One region of the Guptibacillus hwajinpoensis genome, then DNA from elsewhere that is predicted to be linked to it. Evidence: riboswitches for the same ligand, from Rfam matches in the RefSeq annotation. Region 1 holds a riboswitch; the other holds the start of a gene.
What was found. A riboswitch is a leader RNA that binds a small molecule or an ion and turns the genes downstream of it on or off. The one in region 1 is predicted to bind cyclic di-GMP.
Positions count from the first base shown of each region.

Region 2: it holds a riboswitch for cyclic di-GMP, as region 1 does, so the genes downstream of both, ABFG93_RS12940 (anti-repressor SinI family protein) here and ABFG93_RS01180 (anti-repressor SinI family protein) in region 1, are expected to answer to the same signal.

Region 1 covers NZ_CP156674.1:245,953-256,327, forward strand. The annotation lists gene ABFG93_RS01165 (MFS transporter) at 1-120, opposite strand, end outside; gene ABFG93_RS01170 (HAD-IA family hydrolase) at 197-763, opposite strand; gene ABFG93_RS01175 (glycine--tRNA ligase) at 827-2,209, opposite strand; gene ABFG93_RS01180 (anti-repressor SinI family protein) at 2,671-2,820, opposite strand; cyclic di-GMP riboswitch class I at 2,845-2,934, opposite strand; gene ABFG93_RS01185 (thioredoxin family protein) at 3,416-3,730, opposite strand; gene egtB (ergothioneine biosynthesis protein EgtB) at 4,125-5,411, opposite strand; gene ABFG93_RS01195 (hypothetical protein) at 5,772-5,978, opposite strand; gene ABFG93_RS01200 (aminopeptidase) at 6,180-7,295, opposite strand; gene aldA (aldehyde dehydrogenase) at 7,400-8,848, opposite strand; gene ABFG93_RS01210 (patatin-like phospholipase family protein) at 8,921-9,790, opposite strand; gene ABFG93_RS01215 (hypothetical protein) at 9,921-10,058, opposite strand.
Region 2 covers NZ_CP156674.1:2,453,821-2,464,195, reverse strand. The annotation lists gene ABFG93_RS12960 (alpha amylase N-terminal ig-like domain-containing protein) at 1-3,455, opposite strand, end outside; gene gloA2 (SMU1112c/YaeR family gloxylase I-like metalloprotein) at 3,640-4,026, opposite strand; gene ABFG93_RS12950 (SDR family oxidoreductase) at 4,116-4,883, opposite strand; gene ABFG93_RS12945 (hypothetical protein) at 5,000-5,293, opposite strand; cyclic di-GMP riboswitch class I at 5,499-5,593, shown strand; gene ABFG93_RS12940 (anti-repressor SinI family protein) at 5,616-5,738, shown strand; gene ABFG93_RS12935 (helix-turn-helix domain-containing protein) at 5,859-6,194, shown strand; gene ABFG93_RS12930 (hypothetical protein) at 6,463-6,726, opposite strand; gene ABFG93_RS12925 (anti-repressor SinI family protein) at 6,739-6,861, opposite strand; gene ABFG93_RS12920 (helix-turn-helix domain-containing protein) at 7,171-7,500, shown strand; gene ABFG93_RS12915 (hypothetical protein) at 7,576-7,743, opposite strand; gene fabZ (3-hydroxyacyl-ACP dehydratase FabZ) at 8,068-8,490, opposite strand; gene ABFG93_RS12905 (DNA-directed RNA polymerase subunit beta) at 8,509-8,796, opposite strand; gene ABFG93_RS12900 (rod shape-determining protein) at 8,846-9,847, opposite strand; gene spoIIID (sporulation transcriptional regulator SpoIIID) at 9,986-10,258, opposite strand.

The DNA of each region.
Region 1 (10,375 bases):
ATCGATACCAAGCTCTTCAATTAAAGTGGTTAGAGCTGGTGATACGATTCCTGAATCGAGCGCACCAAGGAACACACCTAATAGAAACGTTATCAGTACAAAACGGAGCTCCTTATTCATTGCTCTCCATCTCCTTTAGATTCCACTCATATGTAAGATAGCAAAGACCTTCACATTGAATTTCAAATCACCTTATTCAAATATCATGCCATAACAGCTTTTTCAATGCATGGTAATTGGTTACATAGAAATCTGCACCGGGTGCATCATTCTGAAATAAACATGTTTTCAGACCAAGTTCTTTAGCAGGAAGAATATCAAGTACCCTATCCCCTATTGCTAAATCTAGCTCATGCTTGTTATGTAAGTAACGATAAGAACTCGCATCTGGCTTACGTGGATACCCATCGTCTCCCGCAACTAAATCTGCAAAATGATGTTCCATCTGAAAATGTTTTAAAATAGCATTTACCTCAGCACGAGGTTTATGTGTCATTATCACGTTTATATCTGCTTTTAGAAGAATATCCTCAAGGCCTTGAAACGGCGGTTTATCATCAGGCGATAGTGCACTGTCCATCTCACGGAATTGATTCACCTGTCCATCTGTTAACTGAAAAACTTGCTTTGCATGATGAAAGGACACTTTCAACTCTTTTAAGATGTCCTCCTCTTTTACTTCCGGAAGCAATTTCTTCATTACTTTCGTAAAGGCTGGATATGTATTAAAAAGTGTGCCATCAAAATCCCAAAGTATTCTCATTCATGTAACCCCTTTCTTTTAAATCCTAAAGAAAAGCCGCTCAGGTCGAGCGGCTTAAATGAATTAAAACTGAGTTTTTTCTTCCAAAAAGCTTTTCAGTTCAGAAATCGGCATTCTTTTTTGTTCCATAGTGTCGCGGTCACGAATTGTCACCTGCTGATCTTCAACAGAATCAAAGTCAAACGTAATCGCATACGGCGTACCGATTTCATCATGACGACGATATCGTTTTCCGATTGATCCAGCTTCATCGTAATCTACCATGAAGTACTTGGATAGCTCAGCATGAACAGCTCTTGCTTCTTCTGATAGCTTCTTAGAAAGCGGGAAAACGGCTGCTTTAAATGGTGCAATGGCAGGATGGAAGTGCATCACGCTTCGTGAAGATCCATCTTCAAGCTCCTGCTCTTCATAAGCTTCAATTAGGAATGCCAATGTTACCCGGTCAGCACCAAGGGATGGTTCGATACAAAACGGTACATACTTCTCACCCGTTTGCTGATCGTGGTAAGTAAAATCTTCATTCGAATGCTCCATGTGCTGCTTCAGATCATAATCTGTTCTTGAAGCGACACCCCATAGTTCTCCCCAACCAAACGGGAATTTGTATTCAATATCTGTGGTTGCATTACTGTAATGAGAAAGCTCATCCTCTGCATGTTCACGAAGACGAATGCTTTCTTCACTTACACCAAGATTCAAAAGCCAGTTCTTACAGTATTCTTTCCAATACTCATGCCATTCAAGCTCATCACCCGGTTTGCAGAAGAATTCAAGTTCCATTTGTTCAAACTCTCGTGTACGGAACGTAAAGTTACCTGGTGTAATTTCATTTCGGAAGCTTTTCCCAATTTGAGCAATGCCAAAAGGAACTTTTTTACGCATTGAACGCTGAACGTTCTTGAAGTTTACGAAAATGCCCTGGGCTGTTTCTGGACGAAGGTAAATTTCACTTGTGCTTGACTTGGTTACTCCCTGGTGAGTTTTGAACATTAGATCAAACTGGCGAATTTCAGTAAAGTCCTGGCTTCCGCACTCCGGACATGTAATGTTATTGTTCTTAATTAGTCGTTCCATCTCTTCAAAAGATAGCCCGTCAGCAATCATTTCATTTCCATCTAGTGAAAGAGCGTCTTCAATCAATTTATCTGCACGATGACGAGTTTTACAGCTTTTGCAATCGATTAGTGGATCATTAAAGTTCCCAAGATGGCCCGAAGCTTCCCAGGTTTTTGGATTCATTAAAATCGCTGCATCGAGTCCACTGTTATATGGAGACTCCTGTACAAACTTTTTCCACCATGCATCCTTAATGTTGTTTTTAAGTTCTACACCAAGAGGACCATAATCCCATGTGTTAGCAAGACCTCCGTAAATATCAGATCCCGGGAAAATAAACCCTCTGTGTTTTGATACAGAAACTATTTGTTCCATTGAAATACTCATGTCAATCTCTCCTTTTTCATCAATCTCTATCAACATAAAAAGCCCTCGATCCCTGGACAAAAATTATCCAGGGACGAGAGCTTCTGCACCCGCGGTTCCACCCTAGTTGATACGCACTGCGCACCCACTTATAGAAATCAACTCCAGACTGCCGTTTCACCAGACCAATTTCGGGCTTCCACCGCCCCCGAATCGCTATTCAATCGGATTCTCTGGTTACTATCTGTCCTTCACTGTTGTAACATTTATGTATGCAATTGATATGACATATGATACAAAATATCACTATATAAAGTCAAGGGTTCACATTAGAAGGAGACCATCTTTATACGACTTCATAAGAATGATAAAAATGGCCTTAATGCAGTTTAATAGTTCCGCATCATATTTCTAGCTTCGTTATGGATCAGATGAATGTTATTTATCAATAGAAAAAAGCGATCATATAGACCGCTCATCATTTATGTAATATCGTGGTTGTTTTGTGTTTTGTATTTTCTCAAGAAGTCTTTTACCTCATCTTTTTGAAGACCTAATTCTCTGGCAACCATCATTAATATTATCCATTCTTGATCAAGTTCTAAGTTAGGTTTTACGTTCGTTATAGCCATTCTCTTCCTCCTCAAATAGGGTTTCTAGGAGGACCAGCCGTCATCGTTGGGCATCCCAACATTAGACCTGTGTCTTTGCGTCCCATCCTTTAAGATGGTTTGCCTTTTACAGGAGAGTTCAGAAATGACACACTCCGACAACTATTAACACAAACACCAACAAGACGTAAAAGTTCACTTATTTAAATACCTTACTTTGTTACTAATATACCAGTAATCGTTAAAAAATTCAAAATGTTTTAATAATTTGTAGGGAAAAAGTTCTTTTTAACATCATAGTGAGGCTCACATACTCTGTGAATATAGTTTACATTATCCTAAAGAAGGAAGGATCTGCATGAGAACCAATCTAATCGGCACAGCATGGTCCGGAACTCACGTTATTCTACTCAGATGTTCTCAATATACCAATAAAGTAATAGGCTTTCACAAAAGCTTACATGCACCGACAGAGCCCATCCATCCTTTTTGCAGCGAAACCCTATCGATCTACTTAAGCATAGGATATTCATTGCAATATGCTCATTCTCTATCTGATGGCACCATCGAATACGTGCTAACTAAATAATGGGGGAGGCAGGTGCCTCCTCCATTATTAAAACTGACTTAAATACTCCTTAACTTGCTCTGGATTTTTTGTATTCGCACTATGAAGATGACCAATTTTTTTCCCATCCTTGTAAACTAGAAGGCTTGGAATGCCCATTACATCATTTTCTTCAGTCACTTCCGGCAACTGCTCTATATCAATTTGAGCCCATTTTTTATCCTGGTGATCATTCATGATATCTCCGATAAAAAAATCAAGTCGTTTCCAGTCCGGACACCAGTTTGCTTCATATTTTAGTATTGCTACTTTCGGATCATTGATAAATGATTTGTAGGATTCGTTTGTCTCAATTTTGTTCACGTTACTCTCTCCTTTAATAATCGTAAATTATAGTAAAATACTCATTTGATGTCTGTTAGGAGGCATACATTACTTAAGTGTAAGGTAGTGAAGACTAAACAAGTCATTGGAAACAACCCACGTATACTCATGCGTAAATTGTGAGAGGTTTGCAAGCGACTGAAATTCTTCTAAATCCCGATTAAAGCATTAGTCTGATCTTCCTATTTGCCGCACTTTCATACTCAATTTTAAGTAGTCCTCAAGCTTCAAATCGTTCAGAACCATACTGATCATAGAAAAATTTAGGTTGAACGTTTTGAAAGGGGCCGTTAGCCCCTCCATTACTTCATCAAAGTGATCTGTTTCCTCTATGAGCTAGTCAATTATTCTGTGATACCATTCGATGTTATGATCACTTAGCGTCTCCTGCCAGTCGAATTCCTGTGAATTGCCAGCGCTTATCAGGGCCAAAGAAATTTCTGTAGGAAGCACGGATGTGAGTTTGTGAAGTTGCACAGGAGCCACCTCTTAAGATCATTTGACTACTCATGAATTTCGCATTATATTCACCAAGTGCTCCATCGAGTGGTTTGTTTCCCGGGTATGGCATATAGGGACTTTTCGTCCATTCCCATACGTCTCCATATGCTTTCTTGATCTGTCCCTCATCTTCTTTAAGCGATGCTATCGGGTGGTAATTCGCATCTTCTACAAAGTTGCCTGAGATTGGCTGGTCTCTAACAGCTACTTCCCACTCAGTTTCTGAAGGTAATCTCTTCCCTGCCCAACTTGCATAAGCCTCGGCTTCATAATAGCTAACATGTGTAACAGGTTCATTTAAATTTACAGGAACGAGTCCGTGAAGTGTAAATTGAAACCATTCTCCATCTTTTTTCTCCCAATGAAGTGGCGACTTCCAACCCTGATCATTTACTGTTGCCCAACCATCCGATAGCCAGAACTCTGGTCGCCCGTAGGCTCCATCTTCCATAAAAGCAAGATACTCGCCATTTGTAACCGTTCGTGTTGCAAGCTTAAATGGTTCTAGCCACACTTTATGTACAGGTCGTTCATTATCGAAAGAAAAGCCATCTTCTTCATTAACGCCTACTTCAACTAACCCTCCATCAAATGAAACCCAGTCCATTGGAGATGATTCGTCTGAATTCATAGTGTCTCTCTCACGATATACTGGCTTCAATGGATTGATAGAAAAGTTATATTTCACATCAGTTAGAATAAGCTCCTGGTGCTGCTGCTCGTGGTTTAGTCCAATTTCAATCAATTTAGCTACTTCTTTTAGCTTTTTTTCATCTAAATTCGTTAATAAAGAAACGATTTCCTCATCAACGTCTCTTCGGTAGTTTCTGACTTTATCAATACTCGGTCGACTTAGTAACCCTCTAGAGCTCCTTGGAAAATAGCTTCCTACACTTTCATAATAGGAGTTGAATAGATAATCGAATTCTTTATGGTAGGAGATGTAATTCTCTTTGTATGCTTTCAGAATAAACGTCTCATAAAACCAGGTTGTATGGGCCATATGCCATTTTGGCGGACTTACATCTGGAATAGCCTGAATAGTATAGTCTTCCGTCTCAAGGGTTTCTACCAGCTGATTTGTCATCAATCTGGTTTTCTTAAATGACTGAAGTACTTGCTCTCGTAATTTGTTAACTTGTAATGATGTTTGTGACATAAGTTCCTCCTCAAGTCATTCTTTTATAAAGATAATAACAAATTTTACCCGAGATTATTCAATATTAAACTTTTATATACGAATTCCTGTTTCTAAAAGTGCTTTTGAAATTTCATAATGACCCTTAGTATTTAGATGAAGACCATCCCATTTAGGTTCTTGTTATCAAACTTATAGCTCGTCTATAATCACAACTTCTTCACCTAAAATTAATTTCATCATTCTTATGAAAGCTCCACAAGGGTTAACTAAGAATATAACGTTCATCTTCAATGTGCATCCAAATATAGATTCTTAACTGAAAATAAAGAATAAGCAAGAAAAGACGCTACCCCGTTTATAGCGTCTTTCTTACTGGCTCTATGGTGCTTTTTTTCCATCAGAGTCTTTCTGGTTCCCTTTTTCCCCCTCAATTTTATCCCATTTAATCGGTCGATTCAGATTTAATTTCTTTTTCAAGTTCAATAAACAATTGAAATGTCCGAAATACCACTTATCGAACTTTACCATATGAATGGTTTCCCAGTCCCTCATCTCCTTCGTACATCCGTCACAATGTATTTCCATTGGATGGCACTTCCTGTCTTAAATAGTTTTATTTATTTATATTCAAATAAGGTGAAATGTGATTGGTCTTCTGTACTTTAGAAAAATTGGCTTATCGCTAATTCCTAGCCAAAACCTTCATTTTTCTTATATTTTTACCCTTTTATAAAATTTAACATTATGTCGTGAAAAAAGCGCATCCTTTGGATGCGCTTCGAAATCCTATTTAAGGTTTTCTGGGTTTAGGCTCTGAAGTATTTCTGGTACGAACTTGCCGTCTTTTCGAATCAATTCGTCATCAAACCAGATTTCTCCGCCACCGTATTCAGGTCTCTGAATTAAGACAAGATCCCAGTGTACAGAGGAATCATTACCATTCGGCGCTTCATCATAAGCCTGTCCTGGTGTAAAGTGGAATGAACCATCAATTTTTTCATCGAAAAGAATATCTTTCATTGGTTCGCGAATATAAGGATTAACGCCAATGGCAAACTCTCCAATAAACCTTGCGCCTTCATCTGTGTTCAGAATTTCAGCTAAACGCTCGGTATCGTTTGCTTCTGCATCAATCACTTTGCCATTTTCAAAGGTTAACTGTACATTCTCAAACACAAAACCATTATAAGGTGAAGGGGTATTGTACGTAATTACTCCGTTTACGCTATCTTTCACTGGTGCTGTAAAAACTTCACCGTCAGGGATGTTCAATTCACCAGCACATTTAACCGCAGGGATATCTTTGATCGAAAAGCTTAAATTCGTATCTGGAGAAACAATACGTACGATATCTGCTTTGTTCATACGATCAACAAGGGCATCCATCGCATCACTCATTTTCGCGTAATCCATTGTACATACATTAAAATAGAATTCTTCAAATGCTTCTGTACTCATGCCTGAAAGTTGGGCCATGGATTCATTAGGGTATCTCATCACAACCCACTTCGTATGCTTGACGCGCTGATTGCTGTGAACTTTTGTTTTATAGATCTGATTGTATAAAGCCATCTTTGCAACTGGTACATCAGAAAGTTCGTTAATGTTTTCTGAGCCCCGGATACCAATATAAGCGTCCATTTTTTCCATCTGATTCAAGTCAACTTCAGCCCAGGCACTTATTTGTTCTTCTGTTGCATTCATTAAAAGCTCACGAAGCACCTGGTTATCACGCAAATTAACGTGTGGGAAGCCCCCTGCTTTATGTACTTCTTTAACAAGGCTACGAACAAGTGAATTGTTTACATCAAATGCTTCTATTAAAACGTGTTCCCCTGGTTGGATTTTCGTTGAATACTGTACTAACTTTTCTGAAAACTCTATTATACGAGAATCAAACATGTTCTCCCTCTTTTCTTAAAAATAAAAGTAATTGTCTCTTCTATTATACTCTTACCTATTGATTTTCTTCAAACAATAGAAAACCGGGCCTTAGCCCGGTTTCATTACTTAATATCTTGATCATACTCCATGTAGATAACGTGTGTTTTTAAATATTCATTTAAGCCGTGCTTGCCGTCAGCGCCACCGATACCAGATTGACCCATTCCAGCATGGAAACCTTGAACCGCTTCAAAGTTCTCACGGTTCACATACGTTTCACCGTAGCGAAGTACATTGGATGCTTTCATAACTTCATGCATGTTATCACTAAAGATCGATGAAGACAGGCCGTAATTTGTATCATTGGCCATTTCAAGCACTTTATCAAAATTGCTATACACAACAATCGGTAATACAGGGCCGAAGATTTCTTCCTGAATAACATTCATATCCTGTGACACATCTGTAAGAATAGTCGGTTCAAAGAAGAAACCTTTATCTCGATTAATTCGCTTGCCGCCTGTTTTTACTACTGCGCCTGCTTTAACCGCATTATTAACCGCTTCTTCAACGGAGTCGATTTGCTGTTTATTAGCAAGTGGCCCGATATCACATCCATCTTCATTCAAGGAATCGCCTACTTTCGTATTCTTAAACGTTTCAGTGATTTTGGAAATGAATTCTTCAGCAACATCCTCATGAACATAAACACGTTCAGCATTTGTACATGCCTGACCGTTATTCGTAATACGAGATGTGGTGATTTTTTCAACAGCAAGGTCTACATTCGCATGCTTAGTTACAATTGCTGGAGCCTTACCCCCAAGCTCCAGGTTAACCTTTGTGATATTTTTAGCTGCAGCTTCCATTACCTTCGATCCTGCAGGATAGCTTCCTGTTAAGCTTATCATCTGGACATCAGGAGATGATGCAAGAGGGCTACCAATATCTGAGCCTTTACCTGTGATCAGGTTAAATATACCTTTTGGAACGCCTGCTTCATGGATAATGTTCGCCATTTCGCAAGCCGTGTTTGGTGTATACTGACTTGGTTTGATTATAATCGGACAACCAGTCACGAATGCTGGTGCTACTTTCCGTGCGAAAATAAACATTGGGAAATTCCAAGGTACAATGCCACCAACAATTCCAATCGGCTTTTTAAAGACTAGAATATTTTCATTGGGGCGGTCACTTGGGAGAACCTCTCCCTCATATCTTCTAGCCCAACCGGCCATATATCTGAAATAGTCAATTGTCAATTCGATTTCAGCTTTCGAAGCATCGACTGTCTTACCATTTTCTTCAGTTAGCATTTTGATAAATGTATCTTTTTTCTCTTCCACTTTATTTGCAATGGTATATAAGTATTCGGCGCGTTCAATTGAGGGTTTCTTCTCCCAATCTCTTTGAGATGCTTTCGCGGCCTCAATCGCGCGCTCGACGTCTTTTTCATTACTTTTAGGGATACGCGAAATCACTTCTTCCGTTGCCGGGTTGATCACGTCAAGCATTTCTTCTCCATTGCTGCTTATAAATTCACCATTAATGTAGATTTGATAGCTTTTCACTTGAATACCTCCTACATGATAATGGTCAACTGTTCCCAAGTAAGGAACACTTTGAAACATAAGAACACTCATTTAGACTGATTCTTTTAGCCTGCTTCTGTGTTCAATCCACTTCTCAAGCTCGCCATGGCGCACTTTCATATCCTCATAACCCTGATTATATAAGTCTGTTAATCGGACTTGAGATTTCTCAATCCTGGCCACTTCAAGTACCTGAGAAGGCTGAATAATGAAATAGTCGTCACGGTTTGCTTCCATGTGCTCAAGTGTACTGTTGTATCTCTCGTAACGAGAAGTAATCGCCATGGCAAGTGCGGGATTCTTTCGATAAAGACGTTGTACCATCCAGGACATTCGTGATTTCTGTTTTCGGTATCCTGCATTCCTTGTTAAGATAACCACGTGACTATGATTTCCATCCGCCTCTGATTTGTGAACTGGAATTGGATCTGCTATGCCTCCATCCAAAAGAAACCGATTGTCTATCTCAACAGCCGGTGCCATAAACGGCAGAGAGCTTGAAGCTCTCAAAATCGAGAGGATCTGTCCACCGCTTTCGTGTTTATCGAAATACACTGCTTCACCAGTTTCCATATCGGTTGTGCCAATAAGAAAACGTTCAGCTGCACTTGCGAAAGTGTCAAAGTCAAATGGAACATGAAGCGAAGGGATTTCATCAAATATTAAATCCATTCCAAAAAGCTGTTTTTTCTTTAGTAAATTTTTGTACGATATATAATCCGGATGTTTCACATAATCAATTAAAACCGTTCGATTTCTCCCGCTTTGTCTGGAAAGATACGAGGCTGCATTACATGCACCTGCTGACACACCAATCACATAAGGAAAATAGAGCTCATGCTCCATTAAATATTCGAGCACTCCAGCTGTATAAACCCCCCTCATACCTCCGCCTTCTAGAACAAGCCCTAATGAATTCATATTAAAGGTCCCCTTTTACTATCATCTACCCAAAGTTTACTGGATATGGAAATGAACCTCAAGAAAACAACCTTGTAAAATTGTGTAGACCGTTCTAACAAAAAAACTCCCTGCATGTGCAGGAAGCAGATTATTCTTCACGCTCTTCATTTTTGATTGTTTTGTGACCGGTTGATGCTTCATGCGGAAACTTCGTATCATCAGCCGTCTTTGGACGTTCCCGCTCCATGCCTTTTTTCTTATGGTCAAATGCTTTGCCTCTGCCCATATTATCCCTCCTTCCATCTAAGGATAGTATCCCTCGTATTGAAAAAGCTATCCTTTAAAAAATGTAAAGGAGGGTGTATAGAATATTGGGAAGGTGGTCATCATAGTTAGTGAAGAAGGAAGATCAAAAGTGCATAAGGAAAACGGCAACGTCAATTAAGGAGATGGTCGCGTTGAACTACTCAGTTGGTAAAACAAGGCTCTAACAACTTTCATTAGAAAGAGGTGTCTCCAAAAGACAATTCACCGTTCTACCCCACCGCTTGTTTAGCATAAGCTAATAACTTCCTTCTTCATGGCCTTATCCTTTCGGATAGG
Region 2 (10,375 bases), 1.9 Mb from region 1:
TTTACAGTCGCTTCAACCGTGAACGTTTTCGATAGATCAAGTACTTGATCTTCCACAGCTGTAACAGAACTAATCTCATATTCTCCATCTTTCCATTCAAAATGAGGCACAGCTGCACTTGTCGTTTCTACTTTAACCGACTCGTTGCCATCCCGATCCAAAGCGGTTACGGCAAAGTAGTACGCTTGCCCATTCGTCAGGTTATCGACTGTAACAGATGTTTGATCTGTCACTGCCACTTCTTCATACATCGCTCCTTGAAGCGTTGATTTGTAGACTTTATACTGTGCTGCATCACCTGTCCAGGAGAGCGTTGCACTTCCTTCTCCTGCTGCAGCTTTCAGCTCACTGACTGCATTTGGAAGTTCGAAGTTCTGGTCCTGATCAGCAATCAGCATCCGTCCTGTCATCGCAGGAATCGTCACGCTTACCTTGCCATCCTTCACTGTTACTTTATAATCCTTTGCTAGTCCGTCGGTGAACGCAATGTTATTTTTCAAAACATCTTTCACATCAAACTCAAGTGTTTGCGCGTTGTTGCCACGGTTCACTGCAATGACAGCTGCACCGTCTTTACTGGTGCGAGCAAACGCATACACATCGCCTTCTGCGTACAATGTTGTCAGTTCGCCGTATGCGAGAAGATCAGCGTTTGCCGTTCGAACTGCACCTGCATCCTGATAATGCTTCAATAACTCTTCATTTACATCGCCCCATGGATATGTGCGGCGATCATCCGGGTCCTTAGAACCTGTAACTCCCGCTTCATCACCATAATAAATCGTTGGTGCGCCAGGGTATCCCATTTGTAAAATTGCCGCTAGTTTCAGACGCTGCACGCCGAGTTCATGATCATAATTCGGATCAAATTCCGCACGCTCATACGTGTCTGTTCCCCCGCCAAGAACGTAGACGGCACGTGGTGTATCGTGCGAGCCCATCAAGTTCATAAGCGCATGGAAGGCTTCCTTAGGATAGTCTTCTTGGACGGCCATCAATTGTTCATCCGCACTTGCTGCATTTCCGCTCTTCAGGAAGTTCAGAATCGCGCCTTCGAAACGGTAGTTCATAACTGAATCATATTGATCTCCAAGGAAGTATTTCGAAGCATCATCCCAGATCTCTCCGAGAATGAGCGGTTCCTCCCCTTCTTTAAGTGTGGCACCAGTGCCAGCCATTTCCTCAGACTTTAATTCGTCGCGGAACTCGCGCCAGAACTCCATATCCACTTCATTGGCTACATCAAGGCGCCATCCAGATGCACCGTTTGTTAACCATGATTTCGAAGCAGAGTCTTCGTCATACATAATGTAATCAGAGAATTTCTGATTGTTCAATTCACTTGCGTAATCAACAGCTTCCCCTTCAACACTCTTGATTTCAGGGAGTGAATCATAACCCCACCACGCCTGATAATCGTAGCGTTCGTTGCCGTTTTCATCGACCACTTTTTCATTTTTAATATTGAACCAGTTATGGAAGCCATACTCATCATTAAACGTCTGGCCCTCTTTTTCTAGTTGCTTTCGCGCTTCTGTCTTTGCATCTTCTTCACTCATGCCATCATTCATCAAGTCATAAATGAGAGACCAATATTCATAAGCACCAACTACGTCATATTTACCATAACGATCAAAATAAATGGAATCATCACCAACATGGTTGAATACCCCATCCATGATCAAATGCATATTTCGCTTTTCAAGTTCATCTGTAAAAGCCTTGAACTCTTCTGGTGTCCCAAACATTGGGTCAATCGATTTCCAATCCGCTGCATCATACTTGTGGTTTGACGCTGCTTCAGCAATTGGATTCAGATAAAGAGTGTTAACACCGAGCGACTGAATGTAGTCGAGCTTTTCTTGAATCCCTTTTAAATCACCACCAAAGAAATCGTTGCTCCAGATTTCATCTCCTTCATACCCTGTACTGTCAGCAAGTCTCGGATTGTCTGGAAGCTCTCCCCAATTCTGATGTTCAATCGGCTCATTCCCTCTTGCGTTTACTTTCGCATCATCGTTATCCGGATTTCCATTGTTAAATCGATCCGGGAAAATTTGATACACAACCGCTTCTTTCATCCAATCTGGTGTTTCATAACCTGGATCAAATACCGTTAATTGATACAGCTCAGCATTCGCATCAATTGCTTTTCCTAATGCGCCCTGCTTCGTATCTTCCCCGTATTCTGCCTTCGCAGAGCCGTCTCTGACAATAAACTTGTAGCCATACAGGCCTTTTTCTTCAGGCGTTACATCTGCCTCCCAGAAATCAAGACCATCAGCTGTTGTGGCCTTTTCCATTGCAACGAGTTTGCTAGTTCCTGTATTTTGATTCTTAATATACAGGTCCGCTCCCGTGAGGTCATCTTTCTTTGCTGAAAGACGGAGAGTCACGGTTTTGCTTTTTTGTATGGCACCGAATGGAGCCCGGTAAGCTTCTTCCCATGAGTTATGTAGAAGACTCGCTTTTGAGATCGCCCCGTCAGACCCTTCTGCACTGTAATCTGTGCTTACATCTTTTGTTTCAGAGTTAAAGAAGAACGTAACGTTAGCATCTGTAAGGACATTTAGCTTCGCATTTTCTGCAGGATAATCTTCACCCCAGGTATTGCCAAGGACCACTTTATATTCATAGTTTCCTTTAGGAACCATTTCCGTAAAAGTGTAAACATTATCATAGTCATCATCTGTTAGAAGAGCTGTAGATTGCTCTGGACTCCATTCTGCTCCTGCATCAATCGCAGGTTGAATAGACCCGGCAAGCCTCGGCTGCTTTTCCTTAGCTATTGGTGTGTAATTAGTAGAGTTCGCTACTGCATGCGTCCCATCATGATAGTAAAATGTGACAGTAGTGGCCTCAGAGAGTGTGAGCTTTAAATTTCCTGTTCCATCTCCATAGCTTTCACCCCACGATTGGTTGATTGCTACTTTGTATTCATATGTTCCTGCTGGTAGTTCTGCTGTAAGTTCATAAAAGCCATTTCCCTTCGCTTCCATTATCGTTTCTTCTGCAGCAGGATCCCATTCCTTTGCAGCACCAAGCTCGTCCTGCAAATCACCAACAAGCGTAACAATTCGATCATTGGTCGGTTCACCAATCGTAAACGTACTGTTGTCATTTCCGTTTGGATTCATAGGATCTTTCATCCATTCTCCATTGACGATCAACTTGTACTGGTGTTGTCCGTCGGATAAATTATCAATCTTTAAACTCCAGACATTATCTTCACCTTTTTCAAGTGGAAGTGCACCATCCTGCCAGTTTGTAAAATCCCCTGCAACAAGAACGGTTTCTTCGCTCCCATCCCCTTCATACATGAACTTTGCGCTCGATCCATCAATAATTGGACTTCCTTCTGCCGCCTGAACCCCCGGTATCGCACCTGCTAGCAGTTGCAATACAAGCACAATAGCAAGCCACAGTGAAAGACCTTTTCGATTACGCCGTTTCATTCTTTTCCCCCTTAAGCCACATAGTTGCGAAACCGTTTGCGCATTTCCGTAAAAATAAGGAAATCGTTTGCATTTTTAAAAAATAAAAAAATAAGCGATTCTAGTTCCAAGAATAAGCAAACGCTTTCACGTCTTATTTTGCCACATCTTCTGGAAGGAATCAACTTATTTTTGTTAAATTATTCTACTTTTCATACAATTCAATCGGTAGTCCATCCGGGTCAGCAAAAAAGGTAAAGCGCTTATTCGTTAGTTCATCATACCGAATGTCTTCCATTGATTGAATTCCTTTTGAAGTCAGATATTGAACAGCTTCGTCCAGATCTTCCACTTCAAACGCAAGATGGCGTAGCCCTCTTGCTTCAGGATAACTCGGCCTCTCCGGCGCATCTGGGAAGGAAAACAATTCGATGCGCGTGTGCTCTCCCACAGCAAGATCCAGTTTATAAGATTGACGGTCTTCCCGATACGTTTCTTCAATAATAGCTAGCTCTAACATATCAACATAAAAAGCTTTAGAACGTTTATAATCGGAACATATAATCGCTACATGGTGTAATTTTGTAAACATTTCCATCACCTCTTTTTTAACAATACGGAGGACCAATACAATCGTCAACAAAAATCCCCGGGTTATCCCGAGGATTTGTCTAACATAGATTATAAAAGTGATTCTGCACCATCCACGTACATCGCTGTGCCTGTCACATGGCTTGAAGCATCGGAGGCAAGAAAATAAACAACATCAGCTACTTGATCAGCACTACCTGATTTCTGCTCAAGTGGATGGGCTCCCTCTGGATACTCGACCGGAATTTCGATTTTTTCAACGCTTTCCTTTCTATCAGTGTTTTGTTCAATGTTTGTATCAATCGCTCCAGGGCAAATTGCATTTACACGAATGTGATACTGTGCAAGCTCAAGTGCAGCCATCTTCATGAACGCAACCTGACCTGCTTTTGACGTACTATACGCGGACATTCCAAAATTAGAGAACGTTCGGTTTCCGTTGATGGAACTCGTAATGATCATACTTCCACCGTTTTTCTTCATATAAGGTATGGTGTGTTTCATCATTAGAAATGTACTCTTCAAATTGGTGTGAATGGTTTCATCCCATTCCTCTGCTTTCATTTCTTCAATTGAATTTAACGTACCGTTAATTCCTGCATTGTTAAAGAGGATATCAATCTGTCCCCACTCTTTCACTACCTGTTCAAGTCCATATGTAACGCGTTCTTCATCGGAAACGTCGATATCGAGTACAAACGCATCCCCACCCTCTCGAATAATCTCATCTTTCACATTTTCTGCACGGCTTTCCTTTAAATCAAACAAACAGACGCGAATGCCTTCTTTCGCAAAGCGCTTTGCGGTATCTGCTCCGATTCCAGAGCCACCACCTGTTATAACGGCCACTTTTTTCATTGATAACCCTCCTTTTTTCTTTCTATACCCGATGACTTAACTAGTTAGACAATTTTACCAAAAAAAAGAAAAGACCTGCTGTGAGGTCTTTATTTGTCACATTCACAAAATTCACTTTATTGCTCCTCTGTTTCGTCATTCGGCTGCTCTTCTGTACCATCCATATCTCCTTCATCCTTGTTCCCATCTTCATCCTGATCGCCTTCTTTAGTTCCATCTTCATTCATATTATCATCGTCTTCTTGGTCAATTGTACCATCATCTTCGTTAACATTTTCGGCATCTTCTGGCGCACCTTCTTGCATTTCAGGATCTTCTACGGGTCCTTCTTCTTCATTTGCATTCGAACATCCTGTTGCAAGTCCGATCGCAAGAGTAAAGGTTAATAGAGTCATTAGCCATTTTTTCATACTTTTCCTCCTTGTTCGTTATACTCGTATTGTTTCCAATACGTATGCAACTATTCAAGAGCAATAAATGATTCAAATCGGATAATTGACAAAAAAAGTCAAATAAAAATGAGTTTTCCCTACAAAAAACAACACCTTTTTTAGGTTTAACGAACTATGATAATAGTATCAATTTATGCAGTCGTTGCATTACAAGAAGGTATCCTCCAGAAAAAGGAAACCATTTTTGAAAAATATGGACGCAAAGTAACAGATCTAAGGGAGCGAGCAAACAGCTCCTATGATGGTTGTATTACCTGGATCCATTACAAGGAGGGTTGACATGAGTGTACATACGGAGGATAAGCTTGATCAAGAATGGATTGAACTCATCAAGGAGGCAAAGGAGCTAGGGTTAAAAATCGAAGAAATTCAATGCTTTCTTCGACAACAGAAGTATTCATAGGAACGTAAACGAAAGCGACATTATAAAATGTCGCTTTCGTTCTATTTACGGAACAATTGCACACTGCTATAATAAATAACAACGGAGAATTTTGTCGAAGTACAGGAGGGGTAACAAAACATGATAGGTGAAGAAGTAAAAAAATACCGTTTACGTAAAGGACTATCACTTTCGGAATTAGCAGAACGCGCAAATGTTGCCAAATCGTATTTAAGCTCAATTGAACGAAATATACAATCTAACCCCTCTATTCAATTTCTTGATAAAATATCGAATGTCCTGGATGTTTCAGTTGAGACGCTCTTACAAGGTGATGATCCCATTCACCAAAATGAGCTAGATTCAGAGTGGAAGAGACTTGTGAAAGAAGCGATGAATTCAGGCGTAAGTAAAGATCAATTCAAAGAATTCCTGGAATTTAACAAATGGCGTGCAAACCAGGGATCAGATAACTAATGTACGGACTAGGAGCCATCATATATGAAGGCTCTTATTGTTTAAACACAAGTATAACTAGCCAGTATCCATTTAAAGTTAAATGAAGTGTATAAATTATAGAAGCAAAACCCCAAAAGAACCCGGATAAAGCCGGATTTAATGTACGGTTTGATTACTAAAGTATACCTGATGATGTGGGGGTGGTATGGGTTACACTCAAATTAGGGCACAATCTTATTCCGTCGTGTTTCATATTTAGTCTTATATTCATAAAGTATGCCTATTCTCATTCCATTTGGGTAGGAATTTGCTTACTTCTAATAATCTCATTTAGTTCTGCATAGAGCTCTTTCTCATCCTTCATCAACCCCCTTATGTCCTGCTCATTGTTCTCAAGAGAGTTGACCTTTGTGAGAATAAATGCTAAATCACATTTCCCCTTGTATTCATCATTAATGTAAAGCCTGCATATCTCGTTATCTAGAGAGATGATTTTAATTCTCTTTCCAAGAATATAAGATACAAATGTCCCTTCACCCAATTTTATCATCTGCATTCCTCCTTACTTTTTTGAGGAATTGACAAGAAATCGCTTTACTTCTTCCTTCGATAGACCAATTTTTATTGCAATTGAAATAAGATCTACCCACTCCTGATCCAATTTTTCGTCAGTATGCGTCCTCATTCCCATCCCCCTTATTAAATTCTCCAATAACCGACACCAATAAAGAACGTTTTGTTCTTTATTTAGAATACACATCTAATATAGTCTTATTTTGGAAGTTTAAAAAGACTGAAAATTCCTTATTTAAGGCTTTTAACACCTATTAAACTTCTCATCTTTTCTAGTTACTTCCATTCTCTTATTTTTTTAAAAATTTTAGTAATTATATCCAACAATTGATCTAAAAACCATGACAATTGTTCTGTTTACAGAACAATGCGTTCTTGATAAAATTAAGTTATTAAATAATGATAAAGTAGAGGTATGGGAATGATAGGGGAAAAAATTAAACTTTATCGTAATCGAATGGGTTTATCCTTAACCGAATTAGCAAAGCGGGCCGGGGTCGCAAAATCCTATCTTAGTTCTATTGAGCGAAATCAACAGGCTAACCCATCTATTCAATTCCTTGAGAAAATAGCTGCAGAACTTAAAGTCCCGATGGAAGTTTTTATTCTCGAAGAAGAGAATGATGAGCCGGCGCTGGATACAGAATGGAAAGAATTAATTGAAGAAGCCATGCGGTCTGGCATTACAAAAGAGGACTTTGCGGATTATTTAGAGTTTAAGAAGTGGCAGCTGAATAGCAAAAACGATTGAAGCAGGCCGCGATCTGCTTCATTTATTTTTCTGGGCATTAAAAACTCCCGTCCAGAAAGGACAGGAGATCATCGTTTATTCAGCAGAGTTCTCGGATTTTTCGTTTGTAGCAGGCTCTTCCGTGTTGCTTCCGTTGTTCATTGAGTTGTTTTCTTCTTCTCCACCACCATTGTTACAGGCTGTGATCAACATAACAGCTACTAACGAAGTTGCAATTTTGAGCATGAAGTTCTTGTTATTCATTTCCAAAATTCCTCCCTGAACTCAATAGTTTTGACCGCTAAGTAACGGTTGAGTAAATCATATCAGGTCAAAAAGGGAAAATGTTGAAATTTACATAGTCTCTATAAGCGTTTTACATAGTAAGTACTTGTGTAATAAATTCAACATAAAATGAACATTTAGGAGAGTAACCTGTTAGCAGGACTTAGTGGGTTGCGGAGCTGATCCTGAAGGTTAAATAACTGTCGGCATATGAAATGAAATAATACAAAAAAGCCATTGTTAAACACTAAGGCGCTTAACAATGGCGTAATGAATTCAAAACAGTTGTTTGTTGAACTATTTTTACTTTAGCGCAAACATAATTTCTGCTTCTGCTGCTATTTCTCCGTCGACTGTGGCTGTTGCTTTTCCTTTGCCGATTGGTCCTTTGATTCGAATAATTTCGACTTCAAGGCGAAGCTGGTCTCCTGGCTTCACCTGTTTTTTGAATCGGCACTTGTCGATTCCGGTAAAGAAGGCGAGCTTTCCTTGATTTTCTTCTTTCTTCAACATTGCGACAGCCCCTACTTGTGCAAGAGCTTCCACGATGAGGACACCCGGCATTACCGGATAATCAGGAAAATGACCATTAAAGAATTCTTCGTTTGCTGTAACGTTCTTTATACCGACCGCTCTGACTTCTTCTTCCACTTCTAAAATACGATCTACTAGTAAAAAAGGGTAGCGATGCGGGATAATTGATTTAATTTCTTCACTATTTAACATAAATGAGTCACCCTTCCTTTATTTCTTTTCTTTCTTCACGATATCGGTTATTTTTACCCAGGTTTCTTTCTTAAACACATCGCCTGGGCTTCCATCACCAATCACACCGTAGCCGATCATCGCTCCTGCTACAAGTGAAGCAACGAGCAAGAGAACCACGAGAAGTAGGCGCAACCAGATCGGGATGAACCGATTTCTTGGTCTGCGCTCTACTTCTTCCACTTTATTATTCGTTTGTTTGGCCTCTTCATTACTAAATTCGCTCCGTTCAGAGGTCTGGTTCACCTTTTCATGGTTGTTCGCCATTATGATTACACCCTTACGAATAGTTTCCATTTCTTGTTGTATACGTTAGTTAAATAAACTTCTTCTTAGCAATTTTGTCAATATGCTCAAGCATAAGGCCTGTCCCTCTTGCAACACAGCTCATTGGCTCTTCTGCAACAAGTACTGGAACCATCAGCTCTTCAGCAAATAGCTGATCAATACCATGAAGCAAAGCGCCACCGCCTGTCATAATGACACCGCGGTCAATGATATCTGCTGAAAGTTCAGGAGGCGTTCGTTCAAGTACGCTCTTCGCTGCCATTACCATGTGCGAGATCGGCTCCTGAAGTGCCTGCTGGATTTCATCAGACTTCACTGTAATGGTACGCGGAAGTCCTGACACCATGTCACGTCCGCGAATATCAAGCTCTTCGTTCCGGCCGCCTGGAAATACCGTTGCAACGTTAATCTTGATTTGTTCTGCAGTTCGTTCTCCAATTAAAAGCTTATACGTTTTTTTAATGTAATCAAGAATCTCGTAATCGAACTTGTCCCCAGCCATTTTAATGGAAGAGGCGGTGACGATATCGCCCATTGAGAGAACTGCGATATCTGTCGTTCCACCGCCAATGTCCACTACCATATTACCGCTTGGCTGAAAAATATCCATTCCTGCTCCAATTGCTGCCACTTTAGGTTCTTCTTCAAGAAAAATTTGTTTTCCACCGCTTTTTTCTGCAGCTTCTTTGATTGCCTTTTTCTCTACTGATGTAATATTGGTTGGTGTGCAAATCAGAATACGCGGCTTTGATAGAAAGCTTTTTACATTAATTTTGTTCAAGAAATGTCTAAGCATCACTTCTGTTATATCGAAGTCTGCAATAACGCCGTCTTTTAAAGGACGTGTGGCAACGATGTTTCCAGGAGTCCGGCCGACCATTTGTCTTGCTTCTTCACCAACAGCAAGTGCTCTTCCAGTTTCAGTGTTAATGGCTACTACTGAAGGCTCATCAAGAACAATGCCTCTGCCCTTCACATAAATCAGTACATTCGCTGTACCTAAATCAATCCCTATATCACGTGAAAACATGACTTATCCTCCCTGTGTTCTATAACTCATCTATTGTTCCAGTCCTAGTATGTTTAAATAGCCTATCCATTAGTATATTGTATCACAAAAGTAGAACAGGGAAGAAACGATTTAGAAAAAAATGTCGTTTTCAGGGTATTATTTGACAGCTTCTTCTTTTTCCGTATCCTTTCTATATTTTATTCTAGTCGCTTCGCCGCCGCGGAGATGGCGTATCGATTTATGATACTCGAGAATGCCCTTCACCTCATTGGCAAGGTCTGGATTGATTTCTGGCAGACGTTCAGTTAAATCCTTATGAACGGTGCTCTTTGACACTCCAAATTCTTTGGCGATCACCCTCACCGTTTTCTTCGTCTCCACGATGTAATTTCCAATCTTGATGGTTCGCTCTTTGATGTAATCGTGCACACCACTCGCCTCCCTAAATTGGATGTGAGAGATGCGAAATGAGACTGATAAAGTGATCATGCTACGAAGCTCTAGTCATCAGGTCGACCTACATGATGTCAGGAGTATTGCATGCAA